Regions from separate parts of the Telluria sp. ZT3P25 genome, predicted to be linked through region 2. Evidence: predicted binding sites of a transcription regulator. Region 2 holds the regulator's gene; each other region holds the start of a gene.
What was found. Region 2 encodes sigma-54, which starts transcription at its own class of promoters, with help from an activator protein. Its sites were predicted from a motif close to TGGCANGNAANCTGCTTT; they were not measured.

Region 1 (9,751 bases), on a different contig from region 2:
CTTGCCAAGACTGGCCTGGAGCAGCGCGACCAGGTCGATGACCTTGCCAGTCGTGCGCTTTTCTTTTTCCGGCTCGGGCTGGGTGATGGTCTTGGTCTGCTTCGCCTTGATCTTCTTCTTGACCAGGGCCAGCACGTCTTCGCGGTAACTGTCGTGGTACTGCGCTGGCGCCCAGTCTTCGCTCATGCCCTCGACCAGGGCCATCGCCATCTTGAGTTCCTTGACGGTGACGGACGCCGTCTTCGAATTGGGCGACGGGATCTTGAGTTCGCCCGCGTCGCGCATTTCGTCCGGGTAGCGCAGCGTATTGAGCACGATCGTGTCGCCCACGCAGATCAGCGCCGCCAGATGCTGCTTGACGCGGATGACCACGTGCGCGATGCCGATCTTGCCCGCTTCGCGCAGCGTTTCGCGCAGCAGCGCATAGACTTTCGCGCCGCCCTTGCCGGGTGCCAGGTAATACGGCTGGTCGTAGTAGATCAGCGGCACATCGCCGGCATCGACGAAGGCCTGGATATCGATCGTCTGCGTCGCTTCCGGATTGGCGCGGCGCAGGTCTTCGTCCGACAGCACGACATACTCGCCATCCTCGTATTCGTAGCCCTTGACGATGTCGTCCCACACGACTTCCTTGCCATTGCCCTTGTTGTAGCGTTTGAACCCCACCGGCGAAAAATCACGCCGGTCGAGCATCGTCAGGTCCAGCCCCTTGGTCTCGACCGCAGGGTACATATCGACCGGAATGTGGACCAGTCCGAAACTGATCGCGCCCTTCCACATGCTGCGTGCCATTGCCTGCTCCTCGTTCTGCGGACGTTATTCGCCAACCACGCCGGTGACCGGCAACACGATGCCCGTGATGTACCCCGAACAGACGGGTGAGGCCAGGAACACATAGGCTGGCGACAGTTCTTCGGGTTGGGCCGGGCGCCGGTAGTCGGTGCTGGCGCCGAACTCGGTGATGTCGTCCGGGCCCTTGTCGGCGGGGTTCAGTGGCGTCCAGACAGGGCCTGGCGCCACCGCGTTCACGCGGATGCCCTGGTCGAGCAGGCTGCCGGCCAGCGACATCGTGAACGCGTGGATCGCGCCCTTGGTCGACGAATAGTCGATCAGCTTGGACGAGCCTTTCAGGCCCGTGACCGAGCCGGTATTGATGATCGACGCGCCACGCTTGAGGTGCGGCACGACGGCCTTGGCCATGTGGAAGTAGCCGAAGATATTGGTGCGGAAGGTTTCTTCGAACCGTTCTTCGGTGATATCGAGGATCGAATCGGCGTGCTCCTGGAATGCGGCGTTGTTGACCAGGATGTCCAGCCGGCCGAATGCCTTGAGTGTCTGCTGCACGGCGTCGTTGCAGAATGCCGGATCCTTGACGTCGCCCGCGATCGTGATGCAGCGGCGGCCTTCGGCTTCGATGCAGCGCCTGGTTTCTGCCGCATCGACGTCTTCGTTCAGGTACATGACGGCGACATCGGCGCCTTCGCGTGCGAACAGCACCGCCACCGCGCGTCCGATGCCCGAGTCGGCGCCGGTGACGATGGCGGCCATGCCTTCGAGCTTGCCGCTGCCTTTGTAGCCCTCGGCCATGAATTTCGGCTTGCTTTCCATATCGGCTTCGAGGCCCGGCTTGGCCAGGTGCTGCGCCGGCATCGGTGGCGCCGGCTGGTTGACGCCAGTCTGGACAGCGTCTTTACTGTCGGATTCGGTCTTGCCGGCGTCGCGTGCATCCTGCTCTTGCTGGATGGCGCGCTGTTTCGCTGCCACGTCGTCTTGATGTGCCATGGTGATTCTCCCGTGAGTATGGATTCGTTCAAGAGAGTATTCGGTGCACACCGTGGTACGACGGTGCGCTCCCACACACAGGACGACAATTGCTATGCTTGGCACGCCCGCTTATGGCAAACTTGCTTTGCAGCCATGCCGGCACGGTGCGGCTGGACTCAATCTGGAGAATCAACATGCATCAAGAAGACGGCGCGCGTGACGACTTTACCTGCGTCTTCGTCAATCCGGTCGGCCAGCGCCGGGCCGACTTTCAGCACGGCTGCGATGGCATGTTTGCCAACCTGCGCGTGGCCGCCGGCGCAGAGCAGGCGCGCGGCCTGCTGGTACGCGAACCTGCCGACCTGCTCGTGCTGGATCTCGAACGCTGCGATCTTGGCGTCGATCTGCCGTCGCTGGGGGCCTTGATCGGCGCGCGCGCCGGAGCGCCGGTGCTGGTGCTGTGTCCTTTCACGAACGCGCGCTGGCTGCCGGCGCTGATGGCGTTCGGGCCACTCGACTACGCGATCGGTCCGCTGCGCGCGCAGCAAACGCGCGCGCTGCTGGCCGCGCGCATGCGCACCGGCTTTGCCGTGGCAACGCCAGCTGCGCCCACGCCGATCGAAACTGAACTGCGCACGCTGCTCGCGCTGCGTACCGCCTGCCAGCAGGCGTTGGACGACGCCGACGACAGCGCCCGCTTTGCCGCGCGCCTGTGCGCAGCGCTGTCCGGCTGGCCGGGCGTCGTGCATGTGGCGCTGTTCCAGCATCGCGACGGCGACCTGCATCTCGAGGGCGAGCAGGGCGCCGCTGGCCTGCATCTGGCGGCGCTGCTCGAGCACGAGGGCAGGCTCTTGCCGTCGCCGCTGCGCCATGCGTTCCCGGGGTTGCTTGCGGCATCGACCGGCGAGCTGACGCTGGTCGATGCGCTCGACACGCTTGCTGACCCGGCGCTTGCCGCGCGCCTGGAAGCGTTTGGTGCACGCATGGTCGTCGGCGTGCCGGTCCCGGGGCAGGGGCCGGGCGGGCCCATGGGTTCCCTGTGCCTGCTGTTTAGCGACGCGCGGCCGCTCTCTCTGGCGCAGTTGCAGGCGCTGGACGCCCTGGCCGGGCTGGCCGCCCACGGCCTGCGCATGGCCGAGGCCTCGCGCGAGAACGAGGCGTTGCTGGCGCGCGTCACGCACCTGGCCTCGACCGACGCCCTGACCGATCTGGCCAACCGGCGCCATGGCGAAGCCTTGCTGGAGCAGGAGATCAAGCGCGCACGCCGCTACCGGCTGCCGCTCGCGCTGATCGCTTTCGATATCGACCGCTTCAGCCATATCAACGATACCTTCGGTCATCCGGTGGGCGACCTCGTGCTGCGCACGGTGGCCGACACGGCGCGCGCGCTGCTGCGTGCCAGCGACGTGCTGGTGCGCTCGGGCGGCGAGGAATTCCAGGTCATCGCGTCGCACACGAGCGCCATCGACGCGCTGAAGATGGCCGAGAAGCTGCGCGCGGCAATCGAACAGGTGGAAATACCCGGTTGCGACCACGTGACGATCAGCCTCGGCGTAGCCCAGCTGGGCGAGGGCGAAAGCGGCGACTCGATGGCGGTGCGTACCCACGCCGCATTGGCGCGCGCCAAACGGGCCGGCCGCAACTGCATCGAGCTGGCGATGTCCTGACGCGTTCAGGTGCAGCGCGCACCTTCGCGGTGCGCGTCGCTTGCAAAATAGTCGTCCCGCGCCACGTAAGGACGCTGGCACGCATCGTGCTGTTTCATCAAGCATGCGCGATTGCACCCCCACCGATGCACCCACCGTCTTTCCTGCCTGGCAAGCCAGCCTGGCGCTGGGTTTCGTGCGCGATGGCGATACGACGCGTCTCGTGCGCCGCACGCACTGCGGCCCGCTGCGTGTGCAGAAGGCGCTGTATCCGGAAGGCCCTGGCGCCTGCCACGTGATCGTCGTGCACCCGCCGGGTGGCGTGGTCGGGGGCGACCGGCTCGAGATCGACGTCGACGCCGGCCCCGCTTGCAACGTGCTGGCCACCAGTCCCGGCGCGGCCAAGTGGTACCGCGCGAACGGCCGCGTGTCGCAGCAGGCGGTGCGCCTGCGGGTTGGCGCGGGCGCTGCCATCGAGTGGCTGCCGCAGGAAACCATCTTCTATGACGCAGCAAGCGTCGACCTGGAACACGACGTCGATCTGGCTGCCGGCAGCATCTATATCGGCAGCGAAGTGCTGTGCTTCGGTCGCGTGGCCGCCGGCGAAGCGTTTGCGCGCGGACGGATACGCCAGCGCACGCGGATCCGCCAGGAGGGCCACCTGCTGTGGTGGGAGCAGGGCATCCTGACCCCGGACCGCATCGCCAGTCCCCTCGGCATGCGCGGCCACGCCGTGTGCGCGACCTTTCTTGCCGTCGGTCGGCCCGTGCCCCCGGCGCTGCAGGCGCGCGTGCGCGCGCTCGACCCGCAACTGGCGTCGAGCCAGGTGAAGTCGGTGTTCGTTGCGCGCTTTCTCGGCGACGACGGCGAAGCGGCGCGCGCCGTCATGGCCCAGGTGTGGGCATTGCTGCGGCCCCACCTGCTCGAGCGCCCGGCGTGCCCGCCGCGTATTTGGCGCACCTAGACTGGCTCACCTGGAACGGACCCGCCCATGGACCTGACGCCCCGCGAAAAAGACAAGCTGCTGATCTTTACTGCTGCGCTGCTGGCTGAACGCCGGCGTGCGCGCGGCCTCAAGCTGAATTATCCGGAAGCGGTGGCCCTGATCACGGCTGCCATCATGGAAGGCGCGCGCGATGGCCGCAGCGTGGCCGAGCTGATGAGCGAAGGCACGAGGATCCTCGCGCGCGCCGACGTAATGGAGGGCGTGCCCGAAATGATCCCCGATATCCAGGTCGAGGCGACGTTCCCGGACGGGACCAAGCTCGTAACCGTCCACCATCCGATCCCCTAGCCGGAGCTTATCGTGATCCCAGGCGAATACTTTCTTGACGACGGCGATATCGAACTCAACGTCGGTCGGCGCACGCTGACCGTGGTCGTGGCCAACGCGGGCGACCGGCCGGTGCAGGTCGGCTCGCACTACCACTTTTATGAAGTCAATCCGGCGCTGCAGTTCGAGCGCGAAGCGGCGCTCGGCATGCGGCTGAACATTGCGGCTGGCACGGCAGTGCGCTTCGAGCCGGGCCAGCGCCGCACGGTGGAACTGGTCGACCTGGCGGGCGAGCGGATCGTGCATGGTTTCCAGGGCCGCGTGTCCGGGCCGTTGCCCGCGGCGGTGTCTCTAACCCCAGGGGACGCATGATGGTCACGCTCAGCCGCCAGGCCTACGCCGACATGTATGGTCCGACCACGGGCGACCGGATTCGCCTGGCCGACACCGAGCTCGTGATCGAGATCGAACGCGACTTCGCGACCTACGGCGAAGAGGTCAAGTTCGGCGGCGGCAAAGTCATCCGCGACGGCATGGGCCAGTCGCAGCGCCTGCGCGAGGGCGTGATGGACACCGTCATCACCAACGCCGTCATCGTCGACCACTGGGGCATCGTCAAGGCGGATATCGGCATCAAGGATGGCCTGATTGCCGCCATCGGCAAGGCGGGCAACCCGGATATCCAGCCGAATGTCACGATGGCCATCGGCGGGGCGACCGAGATCATCGCCGGCGAAGGCATGATCGTCACGGCCGGCGGCGTCGACACGCACATCCATTTCATCTGTCCACAGCAGATCGACGAGGCGCTGTACTCGGGCATGACGACGATGCTGGGCGGCGGCACCGGGCCGGCCGTCGGCACCGCGGCGACCACCTGCACGCCGGGCGCCTGGCATATTCATTCGATGCTGCAGGCGGCCGACGCGTTCCCGATGAACCTGGGCTTTTTCGGCAAGGGCAACGTCAGCCAGCCCGGCCCGCTCGAAGAGCAGGTCCATGCCGGCGCCGTGGGCCTGAAGCTGCACGAGGACTGGGGCAGCACGCCGGCGGCGATCGACAACTGCCTGTCGGTAGCCGAACGGCTGGATGTGCAGGTGGCGCTGCACTCCGACACGCTCAACGAAGCGGGATTTCTGGAGTCGACCGTGGCGGCGTTCAAGGGCCGCACGATCCACACCTTTCACACCGAGGGCGCCGGCGGCGGGCACGCGCCGGACATCATCGCGGCCGTGGGCTACGACAACGTGCTGCCATCGTCGACCAATCCCACGCGGCCCTTCACGGTCAATACACTCGACGAGCACCTGGACATGCTGATGGTCTGCCACCACCTTGATCCGGCGATTGCCGAAGACGTGGCGTTTGCCGAGTCGCGCGTCCGGCGCGAGACGATCGCCGCCGAGGACATCCTGCACGACCTGGGGGCAATCTCGATGATGTCGTCGGACTCGCAGGCGATGGGCCGCGTGGGGGAGACGATCATGCGTACCTGGCAGACGGCGCACAAGATGAAGGTGCAGCGCGGCGCGTTGGCAGGCGACTCGTCACGCAACGACAATGCCCGCGTCAAGCGCTACATCGCCAAGTACACGATCAATCCCGCCATTACCCACGGCATCGCGCATGTCGTCGGCTCGCTGGAAGTAGGCAAGATCGCCGACATCGTGCTGTGGCGGCCGGCCTTCTTTGGCGTCAAGCCGTCGATGGTGGTCAAGGGCGGCATGATCGCGGCCAGCCTGATGGGCGACCCGAATGCATCGATCCCGACGCCGCAGCCGGTGCATTACCGGCCCATGTTCGGCGCGTTTGGCGGCGGCCTGCGCAAGTCGTTCACGTTCGTGTCGCAAAGCGCGTTCGAGGCGGGCATCGCAGGCACGCTGGGCTTGAGCAAGACGACGATCGCCGTGCGTGGCACGCGCGGCCTGCGCAAGCGCGACATGATCCACAACGGCGCCACGCCGCAGATGGAAGTCGATCCCGAAACCTATGAAGTGCGCGCCGACGGCCGCCTGCTGGTGTGCGAAGCGGCCAGCGTGCTGCCGCTGGCGCAGCGTTACTTCCTGTTCTAGAGGCCATCCATGATTTCACTGCATACCCGCATCGTTGTCGCCGACGTCGTGCACGACACGCTGCTGCTGCCGTTCGAACAACGCGAGCGCTGCCGCCAGCGCGCGCGCCTGGTCTCGGGCGAAGAGGTCGCGTTGTTCCTCGTGCGCGGCACCGTGCTGCGCGATGGCGACCTGCTGCTGGGCGAAGGCGGGCGCGTGGTGCGCGTCGAGGCCGCGCTCGAGCCGACCTATGTCGTGCGCTGCGGCGACGCGACGCTGCTGGCGCGCTGCGCTTTCCACCTGGGGAACCGCCATACGCAGACGCAGGTCGGCCCGGGCTGGCTGCGCATCCGTGTCGATCCGGTGCTGCGCGAGATGGTCGAAGGGCTGGGGGCGGACGTTGGTGAAGAGCTCGCGAAATTCGAGCCAGAGGCGGGCGCGTATGGCGGCGGTCACGGGCACCATCACGAGCAGGGGCCGGGCGGCTTGCTGGCGCCGGTGCCCCTGCGCCAGAAGATTCACCGGCCGTCGGACGGTGCGCCGGTCGAGCCGAATCTCACATGAGTGCGACATGAACGCCGCCAGCCTGCTGCACCTGCTGCAGTTTGCCAGTCCGGCCCTGCCGATTGGCGGCTACAGCTATTCACAGGGTCTCGAAGCGGCGCTGGAAGAAGGCCTGGTCACGGATGCCGATAGCGCCCGCGCGTGGATCGTGCACTACCTGCATGACGTGGTGGCGCGCTGGGATGCGCCGGTGTTGTGGCGTCTTTTGACAGCGTTCGCTGCGCGCGACGCCGAAGCGATCGCGCACTGGGGCGGGTGCTTCCTGGCGTCGCGCGACACGGCCGAACTGCGCGCTGAATCGGTCCAGATGGGCTATTCGCTGGGGCGCCTGATCGCGGAGCTGGGCGTGGCCGACACGCGCGCGCTGGGCGAGGACGTCACGCTGCCGCTGGCATTTGCCTGCGCCGTCGACGGACTGGCTATCCCGCACGAAGAAGCGCTGCTGGCGATGGTGTTCGCGTGGGTCGAGAACCAGGTACTGGTGTGCGTCAAGTCGGTGCCGCTGGGGCAGGTCGCCGGCCAGCGCCTGCTGCTGTCGCTGCGGCCCGAGATCGAGCGCGCGGTTGAGTTGGCGCGGTGTTTGCCGGACGACGAATTGTCGAACTGGGCGCCCGGCCTGTCAATGCTGTCGATGCGCCACGAAGTGCAGCATGGCCGGTTGTACCGGTCGTGATCATTCATCAAGAAGGAGCAGGCATGACAACCTCCAATCCGCTGCGGGTAGGCATCGGCGGGCCGGTAGGCTCGGGCAAGACCGCGCTGTGCGAACTGCTGTGCCGCCACATGCGCGACGATTACGACATGGCCGTGATCACCAACGACATCTACACGCGCGAAGACATGGACATCCTGCTGCGCGCCGGCGCACTCGCGCCCGAGCGCCTGATGGGCGTGGAGACGGGCGGGTGCCCGCACACGGCAATCCGCGAAGACGCGTCGATCAACCTGGAAGCCATCGCGCGTTTGCAGGCTGACTTTCCCGACCTGGAACTGGTGCTGGTCGAATCGGGCGGCGACAACCTGGCCGCGACCTTCAGTCCGGAGCTGTCCGACCTGACGCTGTACGTGATCGATGTCGCCGGCGGCGAGAAGATCCCTCGCAAGGGCGGCCCGGGCATCACGCGCTCGGACCTCCTGATCATCAACAAGACCGACCTGGCGCCGCATGTGGGGGCGGACCTGGCGGTGATGGCAAGCGACGCACGCCGCCAGCGCGGCGAGCGGCCATTCGTGTTTACCAATCTGCGCACGGGCGAGGGCGTGCAGGACGTGGTCGCGTTCATCCGCGAACAGGGCCTGCTCGACGCAGTCCACCAATAAGACAAGGAGACGATCATGATGAAACAGTTGATTTCGCTGCGCCACGCAACCCGCAATCACCTGGTGCGCGCGGGCGTGGCCGTCATCGCTCTGACACTGGCGCTGCCGGCGGCCGCGCATCCCGGTCACGCGCCTGACAGCGGCTTCGTGGCCGGCCTGCTGCACCCGGTAACGGGCGTCGACCATTTGCTGGCGTTGCTCGCGGTCGGCCTCTGGAGCCGCCAGCAGCATGGCTACCTGCTCGCACCGACGTTCCTCCTGATGATGGCGCTGGGCGCGGCCAGCACTGGCGGCGTCGCGTTGCCGGCGCTTGAACTGTCCATTGCCGCCACGGTGCTGCTGCTGGGCGTGCTGGCGGCATGCGCGCCGCGTCTGCAGCAGTCGCAACTGGCCGTGCTCACTGTCGGCGCCTGCGCCTTCGTGCATGGCCTCGCGCACGGCAATGAACTGACCGGCATGGCCAGCGGCGCCGGCTTTCTCCTGGCCAGCGCCGGGCTGATGCTGCTCGGCGCCATCCCGGGCGAGCGCCTGCGCCGGCCCCTGGCTGCGGCCATCGGCGCGGCGGGCATCTGGCTCGTGGCGCTGGCCGGCTGATGCCCGGCCGGTACGGGTAATTATGCTACGCTAGCGCTCTTTTTACCGTCGGCCGTCCCGGCCAGGACTTTCCATGCTTGAGTGGTTGCGCCCCTACCGGCGCGCCGCGCTGCCGGGCGATATCAGCGCCGGCATCGTGGTAGCGATGATGATGATCCCGCAGGGCATGGCCTACGCTCTGGTGGCGGGCCTGCCGCCGGCGGTCGGCATCTACGCCAGCATCGTCCCGCCCTTGCTGTACGCGCTGTTCGGCACCAGCAGCACGCAATCGGTCGGACCGATGGCGATCATTTCCCTGATGACGGCGTCAACGCTGGCGCCCTTGGCCACGCCCGGCACGGCGCTGTATGGCGTGCTGGCGGCGCAACTGGCGCTGTTATCCGGCGTGGTGCTGCTGCTATGCGGCCTGCTGCGCATCGGCTTTCTCGCCAATTTCTTTTCGCGGCCAGTGATGAGCGGATTCACCATCGGCTCGGCGATCATGATCGCCTGGGGCCAGTTGCGCACGCTGGTAGGTGGCCCCATCGAGCTCGGCATGC
Region 2 (9,751 bases):
GGAGCTGAACGATCGCAGCACGCTGGTCGTCAAGGGCCTGCAGAAAAGCTATGGCAAGCGCCTGGTCGTGCGCGACGTGTCGCTCGACGTCGAATGCGGCGAGGTGGTGGGTTTGCTGGGCCCGAACGGCGCCGGCAAGACCACCTCGTTCTACATGATCGTCGGCCTGGTGCCGTCGGATGCCGGCTCGATCAGCATCAACGGCACCGACATCACCAGCCTGCCGATCCATCGCCGCGCGGTGCTCGGCCTGTCGTATCTGCCGCAGGAAGCGTCGGTGTTTCGCAAGCTGACGGTGGAAGAAAACATCCGCGCCGTGCTCGAACTGCAGAAGGTCGACGGCAAGTCGCTGACCAAAGCGCAGATCGGCGAGCGGCTCGACAACTTGCTGGCCGACCTGCAGATCGAAAAGCTGCGCGAGAACCCGGCGCTGTCGCTGTCGGGCGGCGAGCGGCGCCGCGTGGAGATCGCACGCGCACTGGCCACCAATCCGCGCTTCGTGCTGCTCGATGAACCCTTTGCCGGTGTCGACCCGATCGCCGTGATCGAGATCCAGCGCATCGTGCGCTTCCTCAAGGAGCGCAAGATCGGCGTCCTGATCACCGACCATAATGTGCGCGAGACGCTTGGCATCTGCGACCGCGCCTACATCATCAATCAGGGCGCGGTGCTCGCATCCGGCCGTCCCGACGATATCATCGCCGACGAGTCGGTGCGCCGCGTGTACCTTGGTGAACATTTCCGCATGTAAGCCATGACCAATTGATGAAACAGTCCCTTCAGCTCCGCACTTCGCAGCACCTGGCGCTCACGCCACAGCTGCAGCAATCGATCCGGTTGCTGCAGCTGTCGACGCTCGAACTGCACCAGGAGATCGAGCAGATACTGGGCGATAACCCGCTGCTCGAAAGGCTCGACGATCCGCTCGATCATTCGGTGCGCTTGCTGGCCGATGGGGCCATCAACAATGCGCCGGCATCCGGCGAGGCGCCACCGGCGCCGGGCCAGCAGGCCGAAGGTGAAGGCAGCGCGCCGGCCGAAGGCGAGGGCGCTGAAGGCGGCGCGGTCGATGGCGACCGGCCCGACAACGAGTGGAGCGAAGGCAGCGGCGCGTCGTCCGGCAGCAGTAGCAGCAGCGACGACGAAGACGGCCGCCCGCAGCTGGAGGCGTGCGCCATCACGCTGCGCGAACACCTGATGGAACAGGTGCGCGAAACGCTGCTCTCGACCCGCGATCGCGCACTGGCCGAACTGGTGATCGACGCGCTCGACGACAACGGTTACCTGGACGAGCCGCTCGACGACATCCACTCGCGGCTGCCCGAAGAACTCGAGGTCGATCTCGACGAACTGCGCTGCGCGCTGGCGATGGTGCAGAGCATGGACCCGGTGGGCGTGGGCGCGCGCAGCGCGGCCGAATGCCTGGCGCTGCAGATCCGGCGCATGCCGGGCGTGCCGATGGTCACGCGCCGCATGGCGCTGAAGATCGTCGAAGGCTACCTGACCTGGTTCGCGCAGCGCGAATACAGCAAGCTGAAAAAAGCGCTCGATTGCGACGACGAAGACCTGCGCGAAGTGCAGGCTGTGGTCCGCCAGTGCAATCCGCATCCGGGCGCCGCGTTCGCGTCGAACGTGTCGGATTACGTGGTGCCGGACGTGATCGTGCGGCGCGCGAAGAATGGCTGGGCGGTCACGCTGAACCCGGACGTGATGCCGCGCCTGCGCGTGAACAGCCTGTACGCCACGATGCTCAAGCAGGGCCGCAGCGAGAGCCAGATGGGCGCGCAGATGCAAGAGGCGAAGTGGCTCATCAAGAACATGCGCCAGCGTTTCGACACGATTCTGCGTGTGGCCGAGGCGATTGTCGAGCGCCAGCGCAACTTTTTCAGCCACGGCGCGGTTGCCATGCGGCCCCTTGTTTTGCGCGAGATAGCTGATACACTAGGTCTGCACGAGAGCACCATCTCTCGTGTCACAACCCAGAAATACATGCTGACCCCGCACGGCATGTTCGAGTTGAAGTATTTCTTCGGCAGCCACGTTGCCACCGAAGCGGGAGGCGAAGCATCCTCAACGGCAATCCGTGCGCTCATCGCACAATTGACAGGAGCAGAAGACCCTAAGAATCCATTATCCGACAGCAAGATCGCGGAAATGCTCGGGGAACAAGGCATGGTCATTGCGCGCAGGACGGTCGCAAAATACCGTGAAGCGCTCAAGATCCCCCCCGTCAGTCTCCGCAAAGCCTTGTAACAACGCCGCTCATACAGTCTGTGCCTTCAGCTCCTGTGTGGTGCAAGCGACGTGACATCTTCAAAGGAGTGTGTATGAACCTCACCATCAGTGGTCACCATCTCGAAGTAACCCCTGCCATCCGTGAATACGTTCAGAATAAGCTGGAACGCATTATTCGCCATTTCGATCAAGTCATAGATACCCACGTCTTCCTGGCCGTCGATAACCTCACTGAAAAAGAAAAAAGGCAAAAAGCTGAAATCAATGTCCAGGTGTCGGGCAAGACCCTGCACGTGGCGAGCGTCGCGCAAGACCTGTATGCCGCGATCGACATGTTGATGGATAAACTGGATCGACAAATCCTGAAGCACAAGCAGATGCTCAAAGACCATAACCGCACAGCGATCAAACGCCTGGACGTCGACGAAGCCGACGTCGCTGTCGCCTGATCGAGCGCAGGTCACCACCGCCAGGGGCGTCTTTTCGGGACGCCCTTTTTGCATCCCGCTGCCGGTAAAATACGTGTTTCCTTTCGATGGATCACGCCATGTCCGAACACGTCCTGACCCGCATCGCCAACCGCACCGGCATCATCACGCTAGACCGTCCCAAGGCGCTCAATTCGCTGTCACTGGACATGGTGCGCGCGCTGACCGCGATCCTGCTCGACTGGCAGCGTGACGCTGCCGTCGATGCGGTCGTGATCACCAGCAGCAGCGAAAAAGCACTGTGCGCGGGCGGCGATATCCGCTTCTTCCACGAGGTCGGCAACGCCTCGCCGCAAGGCGGCAGCGCACTGCTCGAGGATTTCTTCACCGAAGAATACGCGCTGAATCACCTGATCCATTTTTATCCGAAACCGTATATCGCGCTGATGGATGGCGTGGTCATGGGCGGGGGCATGGGCATCGCGCAGGGCGGCCCCGATTGCGGCCTGCGCATCGTCACCGAGCGCACCAAGATGGCGATGCCCGAGGTGAATATCGGCCTGTTCCCCGATGTCGGCGGCAGCCATTTTCTGTCGCACGCGCCGGGGCAATTGGGGATGTTCCTGGGCTTGACCGGCTTGACGATCGGCGCGGCCGACGCGCTGTATGTGGGCCTGGCCGACGTGTTCGTGCCGGGCGCCGACCTGCCGGCGTTGCAGGCGCTGATCGAGGCGACGGCAGGCGCGGATCTGCCGGCGGCGATCCGCGAGTTTGCCACGGCGCACCCCGGCGAGAGCGAATTGCAAGCCAACCGCGCGCGCATCGATGCGCACTTTGGCGCGGATTCGGTGGCGGCAATCATGGCCTCGCTCGAGGGTGACGACACGCCATTCGCGCAGAAGGCATTGAATGCAATGCGTCAGCGCTCGCCATTGATGATGTGCGTGACGCGCGAGCTGCTGCTGCGCGGCGCATCGCTCGATGTCGCCGACTGTCTGCGCCTGGAGCGCTCGCTGGTGCGCCGCAACTTCGAGCATGGCGAGGTGCTCGAAGGCGTGCGCGCGCTCGTCATCGACAAGGACAATGCGCCGCAATGGAATCCGCCATCGCTCGACCTCGTGACCGATGCGATGGTGGCGCACTTCTTTGCGCCGGTGTGGCCGGTGCATGCGCATCCGCTACGGCATCTCGCGTAAGCGTCTCCATGCATATCCGTTTGCGCGTGACTTTTCGTGCAGGCGGTGCAAACATCGTGGCTTCATGAACCGATGAGGAACCCCGATGCGCATGACCGCCTTGCTGTTGTCGATGACCTTGTGCGGCAGCGCCGCCGCCCAGGCCTGGCAGCCTGACTTCAATGCGGGCGCATTCAAGGGACCGGCCTCCGGGCCTGCCAATGAGGTGCTGGTATTGGGCTCCCCCCATCTGTCGCAATTGCCGAAAACCTTCCAGGCCGCCAGCCTGACGCTGCTGAACGAACGCCTGGCCGCATGGAAGCCGCAGGCGATTGCGATCGAGGCGGTGTCCGGGCCGCAGTGCGACTTCATGCGACGCTACCCAGTCCGCTACAAGGACTCGATCGATTCCTATTGCAGGGATACTGCACCGGCGCGGCTGGCCACAGGCCTGGATGTCGCAGCGGCGACCGAGGCTGCCGAGGCCTTGCTGGCTGCCTGGCCCGACGCGCCGACCCCGGCGCAGCGCCGTCACCTGGCAGCGCTGTTCCTCGCTGGGGGCGAGCGCGCATCGGCGCTGGTCCAGTGGCTGCGCTTGCCCGAGGTTGAGCGCCGTGCCGGTGACGGTCTGGATGCCACACTGGTCAGCGTACTCGTGAAGCTGGAAACCAGGATGGACGAAAGCCTGATGATCGGTGCACGCCTGGCGGCCCGGCTCGGTCTTGAACGCCTGTACGCAATGGACGACCATACCGCCGACAGCGCGTCTGAAGACCAGAAGGCGTTTGGCGATGCGCTGATGACGGCGTGGGATAACCCTGCCACGAAGCAGCGCGCTGCAGTGGACAAGACGCAGGAGGGGTTGCTGGCCAGTGCCGAAGGCGTGCTGGCGATGTACCGCGCCGACAATGCGCCCGGCCAGGCGGCCCTGATCTACCGCAGCGACTTCGGCGCGGCGCTTAATGAGCCGTCAGCGCAGCGCTTCGGCCGCCAGTACGTGGGTTACTGGGAAACGCGCAACCTGCGCATGGCGGCCAATATCCGGGACGTCCTGGGGTTGCGGCCCGGTCAGCGCATGCTGGTCATCGTCGGCGCGTCGCACAAGGGATATCTGGAATCGTATCTGCACCAGATGCATGATGTGCGGATTGTAGATGCGGCGTCGGTGCTGAAATAATGTGACGGTCGCAGTACCTTAAAAGCAGAACCAATCAATGAAATTAGCCAGATTATTCCTGATGGGCCGCTGACCTACGTGTACTACACCGGTGGTAAGGTAATCGGTCCGATCTGACATGACGGCGACATTCGCATCAGGGATGCTGGTGTCACCGGCATTTCTTCTGTTATGTGCGGTTGATTGATACGCCACCATCCACCAAAAGCGTCGAGCCAGTGCTGAAGCTGGAGGCATCAGAAGCGAGATAGAGTGCCGAGCGGGCGATTTCCTCTGGCCGTGCAATGCGTTTGAGGGTGTGCAAGCCTTTTACAAAAGCCAGTGCCTCAGGCGTATTGGCGGTCGCTCGACCCATCGGTGTATCGGTTCCCCCGGGGAGTAAAGCATTGGCGCGAATACCGTGCATGCCATATTCGACGGCGATGACCTGCATCAGACCGATCAGTCCTGCTTTACTGGCAGCGTATGCCCCCATTCCTGGAAAACCCACAGTGCTTCCGACAAATGTCGACGTGAAAATGATCGAACCGCCGCCTCGTTTTATCATTGCGGGCAGTTGGTACTTCGCACCGAGAAAAGAGCCCGTCAAATTTGTATCGAGCGTAGCTTGCCAGGCGTCAGCCGTTATATCGGCCACTGGGGCGGGATCCCCTGTCGTACCAGCGTTGTTGAAAGCAATGTCGAGTCCGCCAAAGCGGCTTTCTGCCATTTCAACCAATGAGCGCGCAAGGTTCTCGTCCCTGATATCCCCGGCAATGGCAACTGCCTCACCGCCATGGCGCTCGATGTCCGCGACCAGTTTGGCAAGTTCGCTGTGGCGGCGAGCGGTGACGACCAGATTCGCACCTTCGCTTGCGAATAGCTTGGCCGTTTCGTAGCCAATGCCTGAACTTGCGCCAGTGACGATTGCTACTTTCCCTGATAACTGCAGCATCGTGAATCCTTTGAAAGTATGGAGGAGATTCACAGCCTAACCAGTTAACGGGTGACGATCTATTCGTTTATTGCTTTCAAATCGAACGGCCATGAATACTGGTTCATGGACTAGATAAACCGCATAGGACTACAACGCGAGACTTGCCGTACTAGGGTTTGCAAGCGATTGAGCAGTGCGCTGCGGCTAAGTGCAGAGCATGTAAATAATGCGAAGCTGCAAGCGACTAAGCTTCCGAGCCGCCATGAATAGTTTCTCGGCGCATAAATGTCCAGTCGATCAGGCATTCAATTGATGGGCCGAGCGCGAGGCCCATTTCGCTAAGTGCATATTCGACCTTAGGTGGCACCTGCGGATAAATTTTCCGTATGACGGTCTCGTCCTTTTCCAACTCTTTCAGTTGTTGGATGAGCATCTTTTGATTGACGCCCTCCACGCGGCGCTCGAGTTCCGAAAAGCGAAGCGGCTGTTTCGCTGCAAAGAGCTGGAAGATGATGACGATCTTCCATTTGCCCTCAAGCACACGTAGCGCTTCGCCTGTTGCAGCCGCCCAGACCAGCTGCTGCTTTGAGTCCTCACATTTCCAATCACGAATCGACATGCACTTACCTTTTGGTGTGTATCCCACTTTTTGGTGGGTTCTTGTTGTTACAGAAGTTAGTCCATATTATGACACCACAGTAATCGTCAATGGGAGGGAATATGAAAATCGGTATTTTGGGAACAGGAAACATTGGTAAGACGCTTGTTGTGCGCTTGAGCCAGGCCGGGCATGAGGTGAAGGTCGCAAATTCGCGTGGCCCTGAAACGATTGATAAGGAACTTCTATCTTCAGGTGCGCTCGCTGTGACTACCGAGAACGCCCTGACGGATGTGGAGGTCGTCGTTCTGTCCATTCCACTCAATCGCATCCGAGATATTGCATCGCTGGTAGCCGGCCTTCCCGCTGAGACTGTCGTCATCGACACCTCCAACTATTATCCTTTCCGCGATGAAAAGATCGACGCCATCGAGCAGGGACAAGCGGAGAGCATGTGGGTAGCCGAGCAGCTTGGTCGCCCAATCGTCAAAGCATGGAATGCAATTGGCTCAGCGTCTCTGGCCAGGAAGTCAAAGCCGGCCGGGGCATCTGACCGGATCGCTATTCCGGTGGCCGCGGATCGAGATCACGATCGCAAGGTAGCCATGTCGCTGGTCAATGATACCGGCCTTGATGCTTTCGATGCTGGCTCGCTCGCGGACTCGTGGCGCCAACAGCCAGGCGCACCGGTGTATTGCACGGATCTTTCTTACGCTGAGATCGGCGCGGCCCTGGATGCTGCACAGCGAGACAGGCTGCCCAAACGTCGAGATCTCGGCGTTGCCGTAATGCAGGAGCGCCTTGGGGACAGCACAACGAATCCTGACGAAGAGTGGGGTGTTCGGTTGATCCGCGCCATCAACATGTAAGCGTGCAATGCGCGTTGCGCTAGGCGCAAACATTCATCCAATAAACGAGTGGGTTCGCCAGAACCTGCTTACCGAAAGGCCTCTCATGCATCGTCGGCAATTCATTTTTTCGGGTAGCGCTATCGCTGGCGTTTCCATGTTTTCTGCAACAGCGAGTGCTGCTGAGGTCTTGCGCAGTGCGGCGCCACTTCAACCGGCTACCGCGATTGCGAACGGCATTCGACCGTTCAAGATTGCGGTTCCACGTGCGCGACTGATCGATCTTCAAGCGCGCCTGGCAAAGACCCGGTGGCCGGACAAAGAAACTGTCGAAGACACCACGCAGGGACCACCACTTGCCAATATTCGCAGCTTGGTCGAACGTTGGCAGAACGGTTATGACTGGCGTTCTTGCGAAAAGCTTCTTAACAGTTCAGGGCAATACGTCATCCAGATTGATGGCATCGACATTCATTTTCTACATATCCGCTCAAAAGAGCGGAATGCCCTGCCGCTGCTTCTAACTCATGGCTGGCCGGGCTCAGTGCTGGAGTTCCGGCACGTCATTGGCCCATTGACTGATCCTGTTGCGCACGGTGGCAAGGCGGCGGATGCGTTTGACCTGATCATACCGTCACTGCCAGGTCATGGTTTTTCGGGCAAGCCTACAACGACTGGGTGGAATAACGAGCGCATCGCCAAAGCCTGGATCGTGCTAATGGAGCGATTGGGGTCCAAGCGGTGGGTTGCGCAAGGCGGTGATCGGGGCGCGCAAATTACAACCAGGCTCGGTTACATGCAACCGGAAGGGTTGATCGGCATCCACCTGAACCTGATTGATTTCACGCCCACCGACACTGAACGCTCGAGCGCAACGCCAGAAGAGCAAAAGATTCTCGCTGATATGCAAGAGTATCTAGACAATCTTTCAGGATACTTCGCGATACAAAGCAAACATCCGCAATCGATTGCCTACAGTGTCGCCGATTCTCCATCCGGGCAAGCGGCGTGGATCTACCAAATGCTGCAGGACGTCTCAGACAGCGGCGGCGAACCGGAACGGGTGTTCAAACTCGACGACATGATTGACAACATCATGCTCTACTGGCTGCCGAACACTGGACCGAGCTCAGCCCGTCTGTATTGGGAGACGGCGAAGGAGAAACCTCGTCAGGTGACGATCGAGGAGCCGATGCCACTGCCCACAGGCATCAGCATGTTCCCGGGAGAGAAAGCACGCATCTCAAAGCGGTGGGCTGAACCACGTTTTGCGAAGCTCGTTCATTTCAACGAGCTGCCAAAAGGCGGCCATTTCGCCGCCTGGGAACAACCTGCCGCGTTCGTCGACGAATTGCGCGCCACGTTCAGCAAGGTGCGGTAATGAGCATGACGAGCAACCTTCCCGTGTCGGCCCAACTGCTGATCGGTATGCAACTCGGAAACGGCTATGGGTCTCAACCCGGTGCATGGCGTGTGCCGGGTGTTGATCCAAAGAGCTATACCAGCGTCGAGGCAAAGATCAGGCATGCCCAAGCTGCGGAACGCGGCAAGCTCCATTTCCTGTTTCTGCCGGATGGCCCCAGTCACATTGGAGACATCGAGCACGAACCCCCGTACTACAGCCTGGACGTCATGCTGATGCTGGCGGTACTCGCTCGTGAGACAAGCCGTATCGGTCTTGTCGCCACTGGTTCGACAACGTTCAATGAACCTTACAATCTGGCGCGTCAGTTCAAGGCGCTTGACGTCATGAGCCACGGGCGTGCCGGCTGGAACGCTGTGACATCGAGCAGCGAAGATGTCGCGGTAAATTATGGCAAGCGTCTCCCGTCGAGCGCAGATCGTTATGGCAGGGCGCACGAAGCTATTCAGCTGGTTCAAGCGCTTTGGGGAAGCTGGGGCAAGGACGCATGGGTTCACGATCAGGCGAGCGGGCAGTTCGCCAGGGCGGACGATATCGAACCGGTTGCCGCAGGCGGCAAATATGTCGCTTCGCGCGGCCCGTTATATATCCCGCCATCCGAACAGGGACAGCCAGTCATTTTCCATGCGGGCGGCAGCCCGAACGGTCACGATCTTGCCGGCCGCTATGCCAACGCGCTTATTGGCGCCGTGTTTACGATCGATGATGCACGTGCCCAGCGTATGGCGTTGAGAAACGCGGCAGAACGCGCAGGTCGCGATCCGAATGAGGTGAAGTTCTTTGCTGGCTTGATGACGTCGATCACCGATACCAAGCGGACTGCACTGGATCGACGGATCACCATGATGGGCACGTCTTTGCCACAGCGGCTGGCGTACCTCCAACAGATGCTTGGCATCAGACTTGACCTCTCGCAGCTCGATACTCCTTTGTCACGCGAGCAGCTCGCCA
Region 3 (9,751 bases), on a different contig from region 2:
CATCCAGCCGTCCGAGATCATGAAGATCGGCGTGCCCCTGATGCTGGCCTGGTATTTCCAGACCCGGGCCCAGGTCGCGGGCTGGAAGAATTATCTGGCCGCCGGGGCGCTCCTGATGATCCCGGTGGCGTTCATCATGAAGCAGCCCGACCTTGGCACGTCGCTGCTGGTGGCGTCATCGGGGTTGTACGTGATCTTCCTGGCCGGCCTGTCATGGAAGGCCATCGCCGCCGTGTCGGTACTGGGGCTGGCCAGCCTGCCGGTGGGCTGGTCGATGATGCACGACTACCAGCGCGAGCGGGTGATGACGCTGATCGATCCCACCTCCGACCCGCTGGGCAAGGGCTTCCACATCATCCAGTCGATCATCGCGATCGGCTCCGGTGGCGTGAGCGGCAAGGGCTACATGAAGGGCACCCAGGGTTACCTGGAATTCGTGCCCGAGCGGACCACCGACTTCGTGTTCTCGGTGTATTCGGAAGAATTCGGCCTGATCGGCAACCTGTTCCTGCTGTTCGTGTACCTGCTGCTGATCGGGCGTGGCCTGATGATCGCGGCCAATGCAGCCAATACCTTCGGGCGGCTGCTGGCCGGATCGATCTCGATGATTTTCTTTACCTATGCCTTTGTCAACATGGGCATGGTGGCGGGCATTCTGCCCGTGGTCGGGGTGCCACTGCCCTTCATGAGCTATGGCGGCACTGCCTTTATCACACTCGGCCTTGGCGCCGGCATATTGATGAGTATTCAAAGACACCGTAAACTGGTGAAGACTTAACTAGCAGGAGGACTGCCAATGGGCGTTCGCAAAAACATCCCGGCGGTCGTAGCGGTTGCCTTTCTTGTCACGGCGTGCAGCAGTACCGGTGAACACAAACGCTTGTCGCCATTTCCGTGGCCGCACAAGCCCACCGCCAAGCATGGCCCCGCGCCCAAGCTGCCGGCTGCCAATTCGGGGCGGGGCGGCTACTACAAGGACGACGGCCCGGGCGAGAATCCGTCCGACGGGCTGCTCGAAACGCCCGACGCGGTCGTCATGGCCGAACCGTTCAACAAGTTCACCAGCCGTCCCTACACGGTGCTGGGCAAGACCTACACGCCGCTGGGCAATGATGAACGGTGGACCCAGCGCGGCATCAGCACCTGGTATGGCAAGAAATTCCATGGCCAGCGCACCGCGTCCGGTGAGCTCTACGACATGTACAAGATGACGGGTGCACACCCGACGCTGCCGATTCCGTCGTACGTGCGCGTGACCAGCCTGGAAAGCGGCCAGTCGGTGGTCGTCCGCATCAACGATCGCGGCCCGTTCCATTCCACGCGCATCATCGATGTGTCGTACACGGCCGCGCTGAAACTGGGCCTGCTCGGTAATGGCAGCCACGAGGTCGAGATCGAGCGCCTGTTCCCGGGCGATCCGATCGTCAATCCGGCGCAGATTGCCGCCGCGCGGCGTGAAGCGACATCACAGGCGCAATCGGCGCCGCCCGAGATCGCCGCGCTGATGCTCGAAGACCGGGTGCGGTCGGACAGCGGCGCCGTCGTGCGCCTGGTGGAGCCGGCGACACCAGCGGCGCAAGAGGCACCTGCGCCGCGCGCCACGACGGGCGACTACTACATCCAGCTTGGCGCGTATGGCCGCACCGGCACCGCCGAAGCGATCAGCGACCAGATCGCGCGCGCCGGCGTGGACGTGGGCACGCTCGAAGTTGTGAAGGTGGGTTCATTCAATCGCCTGTACGGCGGGCCGTATCCGACCCGCGCCGAGGCGATCGAGGCGATGGACGCGCTGCCGGCTTCGTTGGGGTTGAAGCCGATCGTCGTGCGGCGCTGACGCCTCGCCAGGCTTTCTGAAACTGCGTTATGCCGCCACGCGCTTGCTGCGGCGACGCACGGCGCCCAGACCGGCCAGACCGGCGAGCGCCAGCAGGATGCTCGATGGTTCCGGCACTTCGGCAGACGCCACGACTTTCGTGTAGTCCAGCAGCAGCTGCGAATTGGTCAGCACCAGGTCGCCCGCGACTTTCAGGTTCAGCGTCAGCTGGTCGCTGCGCAGCAGTTCGTCGATGATCGACTGGTTCGAGATGATCCCGCTGATGGTGAAGGCGCCGGTGTAGTCACGGGTGATGGTCGTGGTGTCGGTCCAGCCCTTCGTGTAGAAGTCGTAGCACTGGTAGGAGTAGCAGCCCGTGCCTTCGTACTTGACCTGAAGTGGGCTCGATGCGGTCGTGCTCGACTCAAGCAATGACGTGCTGCCCGTGCCGAGAGCAACGCCACCGATCGACAGGGCGGCGCTTTCCTGCTGGCCCGTGCGCTCCACCGTCGCGTAATTGGTCAGGTAGCGTGCATAGCTGATCGAGGTGTGGGGCATCCAGCCCGTCATGTTGCTGCCAGTGGAAACTGGCGCCGACGTCGTGAACATATCGGTGCCATCGTCGCGGAACGAGAACGAGTACGTCAGGCTGTTGACCGTGTAGTCGGCCGGCAGGAACGATTTGCCACTGAACACGGCGCTGTAGTTGTTGTTTGCCATGTCGCTCGAGGCAAATGCGCCCGTCATCGCGATGGGCGTGGCCAGTGCTGCAGCGGAGATAGTGCAGAGTGCGGTCAGCAGAGCGGTGGTGATCAGTTTTTTCATGGCAAACCCCTAGTTTTGAATTTAAGAAACGATAATTTGTATATAGCAATACTTGTGCCAGCAAAGCAACTCATTGATTATAAACAATCTTATTTTCTTAAAAGAATTTGGTGTAAAGAAATTCGACAGGTTTCAGCGTCCGCGCAACACGTAGGGACGAAAAAAAGCGCACCCACAGGTGCGCCGTTGTTGATCTTGAAACAGGATCAGCTGCAGCGGGTGACTTCGACACCGTTGTAGTTATCGGCAATACCAGTCAGGCGATCGCGCTCGCCAGCCTCGATCTGGCGGTACTGATAGCCGGCGCGCGTCACCTGAGGCCCGCGCGGCAGAATGCGCACACCGCGCACGCCCTGGCGCTGCAGGTCGGCCACGAGCTTTTGCGCCGCCCCGTCCGACTTGAACACGCCCAGCGAAATCGCATACCGTAATGGCGACGTGTCATTTTGCATGATGAAGAAGTTGGTCACGCCGCGCTCCTTGAGCTCGGCGACGCGGCGCTGGGCGCCTTCGCGACCGCCGTTCGGTGGCAGGTAGACCAGGCGGCTCGTCACTTCCTGGAACGGGATCTCGATACGCGACTGGCGCGCTGCCAGGCCAAGACGCGCGACACGTGCCTCGAAGCGGCGCGCATCGGCCGTGCTGAACGGGCCAGCCTGCACACAGGCGACCAGGTTCCGGGTTACCGGTGGGGGCGCAGGCACAGGCGCAGGCTCTGGAGCAGGAGTAGCCACCTCGGCTTGCGGCGCCGGTACAACGCTGGCCGCAGCCTGCCTGGCCTGCGTTGGCGTGAGCTGCTGCATGCGTTCGGGCGCGAGCTGGTTCTTCAGGCGCGCCGGCTCGCGCGCCGCATCTGGCGACTGGCCGAGCAGGCCCTGGCCATACGCCAGCAAGACCCCGTTGGCGCCCAGTAGCGCCCAGAACACGAATTTCAGCACCGCATATCCCCCGTCGAGCCGGTGGCTGCTGCATGCAGGCCGACCAGTACGATGTTATCGACCACCTTGTGCGCAACCTTGAGGGCTGGCGCGATATGCGGCGCGGCGCCACCCGAGACGATGCAGAAGGCGCCGGCCAGGCCAGCCACCGCGCGCTCGATCGCGCCGGCCTGCGCCGAGAGCAGGCCGGACAGGATCGCATCGTGCGTGTTGTCGCCGAACAGTGGCGGCAATGCGCCGGCATCGACCTGCGGCAGTTGCGCCGTGTTGCGCGCCAGGCTCGCCGCCATCAGGGCCAGCCCGGGCAGGATCATGCCGCCGATGAAGTGGCCATCGGCGCGCACCGCGTCGACCGTGGTCGCGGTGCCGCAGGTGGCCACGATCAGGTCCTGGCCGGGTGCCAGCGCGCGCGCGCCGATGGCAGCGGCGAAGCGGTCGCACCCGAGCCGCGCCGGGTCGCGGTAGCCGTTGGTGACACCTGCGCGCTGCGGCGTGGACGCGAACCACTCGACCTGTGCATGCGCCGGCAGCAGGGCAGCGATGCGTTCGGCCAGCACGGGTCCCGCCACGTTCGAGACCAGCACGCGCGTGGCCCCGGTCCAGTCGGACGCCAATGCATCCAGCCCGGCATGCGCTACCGCGCCAGTAGCCGACCAGACGCCAGGCGCCGCGCCGTCGTCTGCCAGCGCCCACTTGACACGGGTGTTCCCGGCATCGATCAGCAGCATCATGCTTTCACCCGCAGCGAGACGTCGCCGGCCATCACGGTGATGCGGCCTTCGGCGGTATCGAGCAGCAAGCGCCCACTATCGTCGACACCGGCCGCGCGGCCTTCGTGCCGCACGACGCCGCCGTCGAGCAGGACGACGGTCTCGCCCTGCCATGCATGGCGCAGATTCCAGCGCGCGCTGAAGGCGGCAAACCCGCGCGCGGTAAATTCGCGCAGGCAGTCCGCCAGGCCGTCGAGCAGCGCCGCCAGCAACGCGTCACGGTCCATGCGCGCCAGCCATGGCATGCCGGCCGCGCTGCGGCCCAGCTGCGCTTCCATCTCGTCCGGCATCAACAGGTTCAGTCCGATGCCGATCACGGTCCAGGTGCCACCGCCAGGGGCGGACTGGGTTTCAATCAGGATGCCGGCCAGTTTGTCGCCATCCTTGAGGACATCGTTCGGCCATTTCAACTGCACTTGCTGGCCCAGCGTGCCCAGCGTGTCGGCCAGCGCCACGCCCACCGCCAGCGGCAGGCCAAGCAGCGCCTGCGGCCCGCCGTCGAAGCGCCAGGCCAGCGAAAACGTCAGCGAGCCTTCGGGCGACGACAGCCAGCTGCGGCCCGCGCGCCCGCGGCCGGCGCTTTGATGTTCGGCCACCAGCAGCAGCGGGGCAGCAAGTGTGCTGGCGCGCGCGAGCAGATCGGCATTGGTCGACCCGGTCTGCGCGACGACTTCAACGGCGACGCCTGCGCGTGACAGCGCGGCAATGGCGGCGGCGTTCATGGTTGCTCCCGGCGCGGCTTGGTCGGCGCGCGCGCAAAGAGACGGTCGAAGAGGGCGTTGGGCATCAGGCGCAGCAGCTTGGCGACGACGCCCATCTGCCACGGCAGCACGCGGTAACTGTCACCGCGCGCGATCGCCGCGACAGCCCGCGTGGCAAAGCGTTCAGGGGGCATCAAAAAAGGCATAGGGAAGCGGTTGGCGCGGGTCATGGGGGTATCGATGTAGCCGGGGGCGATAGTCACCACGCGAATATTTGACGGGCGCAGTTCCACGCGCAGCGCTTCGCAATAGCTGTGCAGCGCGGCCTTGCTGGCGCAGTAGGCGCCGGCACCGCGCATGCCGCGAATACCGGCCACGCTGCCGATGCCGACCAGGCGGCACGGCGTCGGCTGGGTTTTCATGGCGGCGATGAACGGTGCGAACGTCGCCACCGTGGCATTCACATTGGTGGCGAAGACGGCGTCGAACACGGCCAGATCGTCGGCCTGCTCGGTCAGCGTGCCCTGCGAGATGCCGGCGCATGCGATGACGATATCGGCGCCGCCGTTCACAGCGATGAAATCCTGCGCGGCGCTAGCAAGGGCCGCGCGCTCGAGCACGTCGACCGCATACACCTGGTGGCGCGAGGAATCAGGGAGCGATTGCCGCAGTTGGTCGAGTGCGTCGCGCCGCCGGCCGAGCAGGCCCAGCGTGGCGCCGCGCGCCGCATACTCGCGCGCCAGCGCGGCGCCGATGCCACTCGACGCGCCGGTGATGAAGACGCGCTTCGCCGGCAGCGACATGCCGGATCAACGCTGGTTGCGCACGATGGCGACGTCGATGCCGCTGTCGAGCAGCTTGGCGCGCGCGCGGTTGACGCCTTCGACCTGCGTGAACGGGCCGACGCGTACGCGATGCAGCACGCCGCTGTCGGTGCTGCGGTCGGTGATCGCGGCCTCGAAGCCCAGCAGGGCCAGCTTGGCGCGGGTGTTTTCGGCGTCCGACATTTCACGGAACGCGCCCGCTTGCAGGTAATAGATATAGCCGTCGGTGACGGCGGCCGCCGCCGGTGCTGCTGCGACCGTGTTGACGGGTGCCGGCGATGGCGCCGGTGCCGGCGTGCGGCGCGGCGTTTGCATGCCGGCGATTGCGGCGCCCAGTGGATCGGCATCTGCGGGCGCTGCAGTCGGCGCTGCGGGTGCTGCCGGTGCTGCCGGCGCGGCAGCTGGTGCACTCGGCACCGGCTTCGGTGTTTCGCGCACCGGCGTGCGGGTGCCGTACAGCGGCTTGTTCGGATCGTTGGCCTGGCTCGGCTCGAGGTCGGCCGGACGCCCCATCTTGTTGGAGCGATCGGTAAAGGGCGAGGCGCCCTTGGTGATCACGAGTGCGACCGCCACTGCGATGCCCAGCCCGATGATCAGGCCGATGATGATGCCCGTCAGGGTGCTGCCGCGCTGGCGGAGGGGCGAGAAGGATCGAATGGCGGTCATGACGCTTTCTGGTTAAGCAGTGGGATGCAGTTTTACATTTTGTCCGGCGCCGACACGCCGATCAGCGCGAGGCCGTTGCGCAGCACCTGGCGCGTGGCGGCGGCCAGCGCGAGACGGGCCAGCTTGAGCGGCTCGTCGTCGTCCAGCAGCCACTTGTGCGCGAAGTAGTAGCTGTGCAGGTCGCCGGCCAGTTCGCGCAGGTAGAACGCGACCTGGTGCGGGCCCAGTTCGCCCAAGGCGCGCTCGAGCACTTCAGGGTACGACGCCAGCTTGGCCAGCAGTTCGAATTCCTTCGGCGAGGTGAGCGGCGACAAATCGACGCCGGCCAGCAAGGCGACATCGCCACCCCAGTTGGCCAGCGCCGAGCAGATGCGCGCGTGGGCGTACTGCACGTAGTACACCGGGTTTTCGTCGCTCGTTTCGAGCGCGACGTTCACGTCGAACACGAACTCGGTGTCGGCCTTGCGCGAGATGAGGAAGAAGCGCACCGCGTCGCGGCCACGCGTGACATCGCCCGCGCCCGACCAGTCGATCAGGTCGCGTACGGTGACGTAAGAGCCGGCGCGCTTGGAAATCTTGACCTCTTCGCCGTCCTTCATCACGGTGACCATCTTGTGCAGCACGTAGTCGGGATAGCCTTGCGGGATCCCGATGTCGACCGCCTGCAGACCGGCGCGCACGCGCGCGATCGTGCCGTGGTGGTCACTGCCCTGGATGTTGATCGCCTGGTCGAAGCCGCGGCGGAATTTCTGGATGTGGTACGCCACGTCCGGCACGAAGTACGTGTAGGTGCCGTCGGACTTGCGCATCACGCGGTCCTTGTCGTCGCCGTAGTCGGTGGTCTTGAGCCACAGCGCGCCACCGTCCTCGTAGGTCTTGCCCGAGTCGACCAGCGTCCTGACGGCGGTATCGACCTTGCCGTCGGCGTACAGCGACGACTCGAGGTAGTAGTTGTCGAACTTGACGCCGAAGGCCTGCAGATCCTGATCCTGCTCGTTGCGCAGGTAAGTGACGGCGAAGCGGCGGATCGATTCGAGGTCGTCGACGTCGCCGCTGGCGGTGGCCGGCTCGCCATCGCTGGCCGAGACGGTTTTTTTGGCCAGGAAGTCGGCGGCGATGTCGGCGATGTAGTCGCCGTTGTAGGCCGATTCGGGCCACTCGGCGTCGCCCGGCTTGAAGCCACGCGCGCGCGCCTGCACCGAGTTCGCCAGCGTGGCAATCTGCACGCCCGCATCGTTGTAATAGAACTCGCGCGTGACGTCATGGCCCTGCGACAGGAACAGCGACGCCATCGCGTCGCCCAGCGCGGCCTGGCGGCCGTGACCGACGTGCAGCGGGCCGGTCGGGTTGGCCGAGACGAATTCGATGATCACATGGTGGCCGGCACCGCTGGTGCTGCTACCGAATGCCGCGCCCTGTTCGAGCACGCTGCGCGCGACCGATTGCTTGGCGCTGGCGGCCACGCGCAGGTTGATGAAGCCGGGGCCGGCGATGTCGGCGGCCTCGATCAGGCCCTGCGCGCCTGGTTCGGCCAGCAGTGCGGCGACCAGGCGCGTGGCCAGTTCGCGCGGGTTGGTCTTGAGTGGCTTGGCCAGCTGCATCGCGATATTGCAGGCGATGTCGCCGTGCGATGGATCGCGGGGCCGTTCGAGCACCACGTTCGGGGTGAGATCGGTACCGGCAACGATCGGCGCGAGGGCGGCCTGGAACAGGGCAACGATTTGTTGTTTTTGTTGGGCGAGCATGGGAATGGTCGAAAATGTAATGAGGCGGCGCCTGGAGGTCAGGCAAACAGTGCACATTATACTAGCTTGACGGGCCGCTTTGGCGGGCTGCGGCGCCAGCGGCCAGCGTATCACCCACTATCAGGATAACCACAGCGGCCACTATATTAAGCGTCGTCAAAGGCATAACCGTTACAATGGGAGCCCATTTTCGCAACATTTTATTCGCCATGACTGACAAGCGTCCAACGCTCTCCCTGAAACCCAAGGCCAAGCCGGCGTCCGACCGGCGCGGTGCCGGCGCAGCAGGCCGCAAGCCGGCCCAGGCCGCCGAGCGCGGGCAACCACGCGCACAGGGACAAGGGCAGGGCAGTCAGGCGCAGGGCAGCCAGGCAAAGGATGGCCAGGCACTGCAAGGCGAACGCGCACCGGCCCAGCCGGCATCGGCGTCCGGTTATCAGTTGAAGCACCACGTTGCGCGCCCGCAGCGTGAAGAGCCGCGCCTGCGCGCCAGTCATGAAGTGAAGGTCGCCCCGCAACGCGACTACAAGCCCGACCTCAAATCCGACTCGCTGGCCCTTGCGCTGCTGGGCGCGGCCAGCGCCGTCGCCCGTGTGCAGGGCGGCATGGCGCTGCCGCAGGCGCTGTCGATCGTGTTCGGCGCCTACGACGTCACGCCGCAAACGCGCGGCGCGATCCAGGACATCGCCTACCGCACCATGCGCCAGCTGGGCCGCAGCGAAACGCTGCTGGGCCTGATGACGAGCAAGGCGCCCGAGCCGCCGATGCTGGGCGCGCTGCTGTGCGCGGCGTTGTCGCTGCTCGATCCGCCCGAGGGCATGCCGGCGCCATACGAAGCGTTTACCGTGGTCGACCAGGCCGTCACCGGCGCGGCAGCGCACCCCGATTTTGCACACGCCAAGGCGATGGTCAATGCGGTGCTGCGCCGCTTCCTGCGCGAGCGTGAATCGCTTGTGGAAGAAGCGCTGCGCACGCCGTTGGCGCGCTGGAATTATCCGCAGTGGTGGATCGACACGGCGCGCGCCGCGTACCCGCGCGACTGGGAAGCGGTGCTTGCTGCCGGCAACGCGCACCCGCCACTGACGCTGCGCGTGAACCGCCGCCGGCAAGAGGTCGCCGCGTACCTGCAGTCGCTGCAGGATGCCGGCCTGGACGCCGAGCAGGTGGGGCCGTACGCGGTGCGCCTGGCGCAGGCGATCAATGTGAGCCAGATCCCCGGCTTTGCCGAAGGCGTGGTGTCGGTACAGGATGCCGGCGCCCAGCTGGCCGCGCCGCTGCTCGACCTGCAGGACGGCATGCGCGTGCTCGATGCGTGCGCGGCGCCCGGCGGCAAGAGCGGCCATATCCTCGAGGTGGCGAACGTGGAGCTCACGGCCGTCGATACCGATGCGCTGCGCCTCGGCCGCGTGGGTGACAACCTCGGCCGCCTGGGCCTGGCCGCGCAGCTCGTGACGGCCGATGCCGGCGCG

Region 1: a site for sigma-54 is predicted at 3,507-3,524, ahead of AC56LY_RS06535 (urease accessory protein UreD). Genes of this name have one in related genera too.
Region 3: a site for sigma-54 is predicted at 2,681-2,698, ahead of AC56LY_RS00175 (PEP-CTERM sorting domain-containing protein). Genes of this name have one in related genera too.

Annotation. Positions count from the first base shown of each region.
Region 1 is NZ_JCASIJ010000001.1:1,422,828-1,432,578, forward strand. Features, by position in the region: gene ku (non-homologous end joining protein Ku) at 1-792, opposite strand, end outside; gene AC56LY_RS06525 (SDR family oxidoreductase) at 817-1,782, opposite strand; gene AC56LY_RS06530 (GGDEF domain-containing protein) at 1,959-3,431, shown strand; gene AC56LY_RS06535 (urease accessory protein UreD) at 3,535-4,374, shown strand; gene AC56LY_RS06540 (urease subunit gamma) at 4,402-4,704, shown strand; gene AC56LY_RS06545 (urease subunit beta) at 4,717-5,055, shown strand; gene ureC (urease subunit alpha) at 5,055-6,755, shown strand; gene ureE (urease accessory protein UreE) at 6,765-7,298, shown strand; gene AC56LY_RS06560 (urease accessory protein UreF) at 7,306-7,971, shown strand; gene ureG (urease accessory protein UreG) at 7,995-8,618, shown strand; gene AC56LY_RS06570 (HupE/UreJ family protein) at 8,634-9,212, shown strand; gene AC56LY_RS06575 (SulP family inorganic anion transporter) at 9,286-9,751, shown strand, end outside.
Region 2 is NZ_JCASIJ010000002.1:781,517-791,267, forward strand. Features, by position in the region: gene lptB (LPS export ABC transporter ATP-binding protein) at 1-751, shown strand, start outside; gene AC56LY_RS22110 (RNA polymerase factor sigma-54) at 766-2,253, shown strand; gene hpf (ribosome hibernation-promoting factor, HPF/YfiA family) at 2,328-2,684, shown strand; gene AC56LY_RS22120 (enoyl-CoA hydratase/isomerase family protein) at 2,783-3,859, shown strand; gene AC56LY_RS22125 (DUF5694 domain-containing protein) at 3,945-5,015, shown strand; gene AC56LY_RS22130 (SDR family oxidoreductase) at 5,185-5,949, opposite strand; gene AC56LY_RS22135 (winged helix-turn-helix transcriptional regulator) at 6,176-6,550, opposite strand; gene AC56LY_RS22140 (NADPH-dependent F420 reductase) at 6,652-7,398, shown strand; gene AC56LY_RS22145 (epoxide hydrolase family protein) at 7,535-8,758, shown strand; gene AC56LY_RS22150 (NtaA/DmoA family FMN-dependent monooxygenase) at 8,758-9,751, shown strand, end outside.
Region 3 is NZ_JCASIJ010000001.1:35,463-45,213, forward strand. Features, by position in the region: gene rodA (rod shape-determining protein RodA) at 1-778, shown strand, start outside; gene AC56LY_RS00170 (septal ring lytic transglycosylase RlpA family protein) at 797-1,834, shown strand; gene AC56LY_RS00175 (PEP-CTERM sorting domain-containing protein) at 1,862-2,638, opposite strand; gene AC56LY_RS00180 (SPOR domain-containing protein) at 2,845-3,576, opposite strand; gene AC56LY_RS00185 (type III pantothenate kinase) at 3,570-4,307, opposite strand; gene AC56LY_RS00190 (biotin--[acetyl-CoA-carboxylase] ligase) at 4,304-5,068, opposite strand; gene AC56LY_RS00195 (SDR family oxidoreductase) at 5,065-5,850, opposite strand; gene AC56LY_RS00200 (SPOR domain-containing protein) at 5,857-6,537, opposite strand; gene argS (arginine--tRNA ligase) at 6,570-8,282, opposite strand; gene rsmB (16S rRNA (cytosine(967)-C(5))-methyltransferase RsmB) at 8,492-9,751, shown strand, end outside.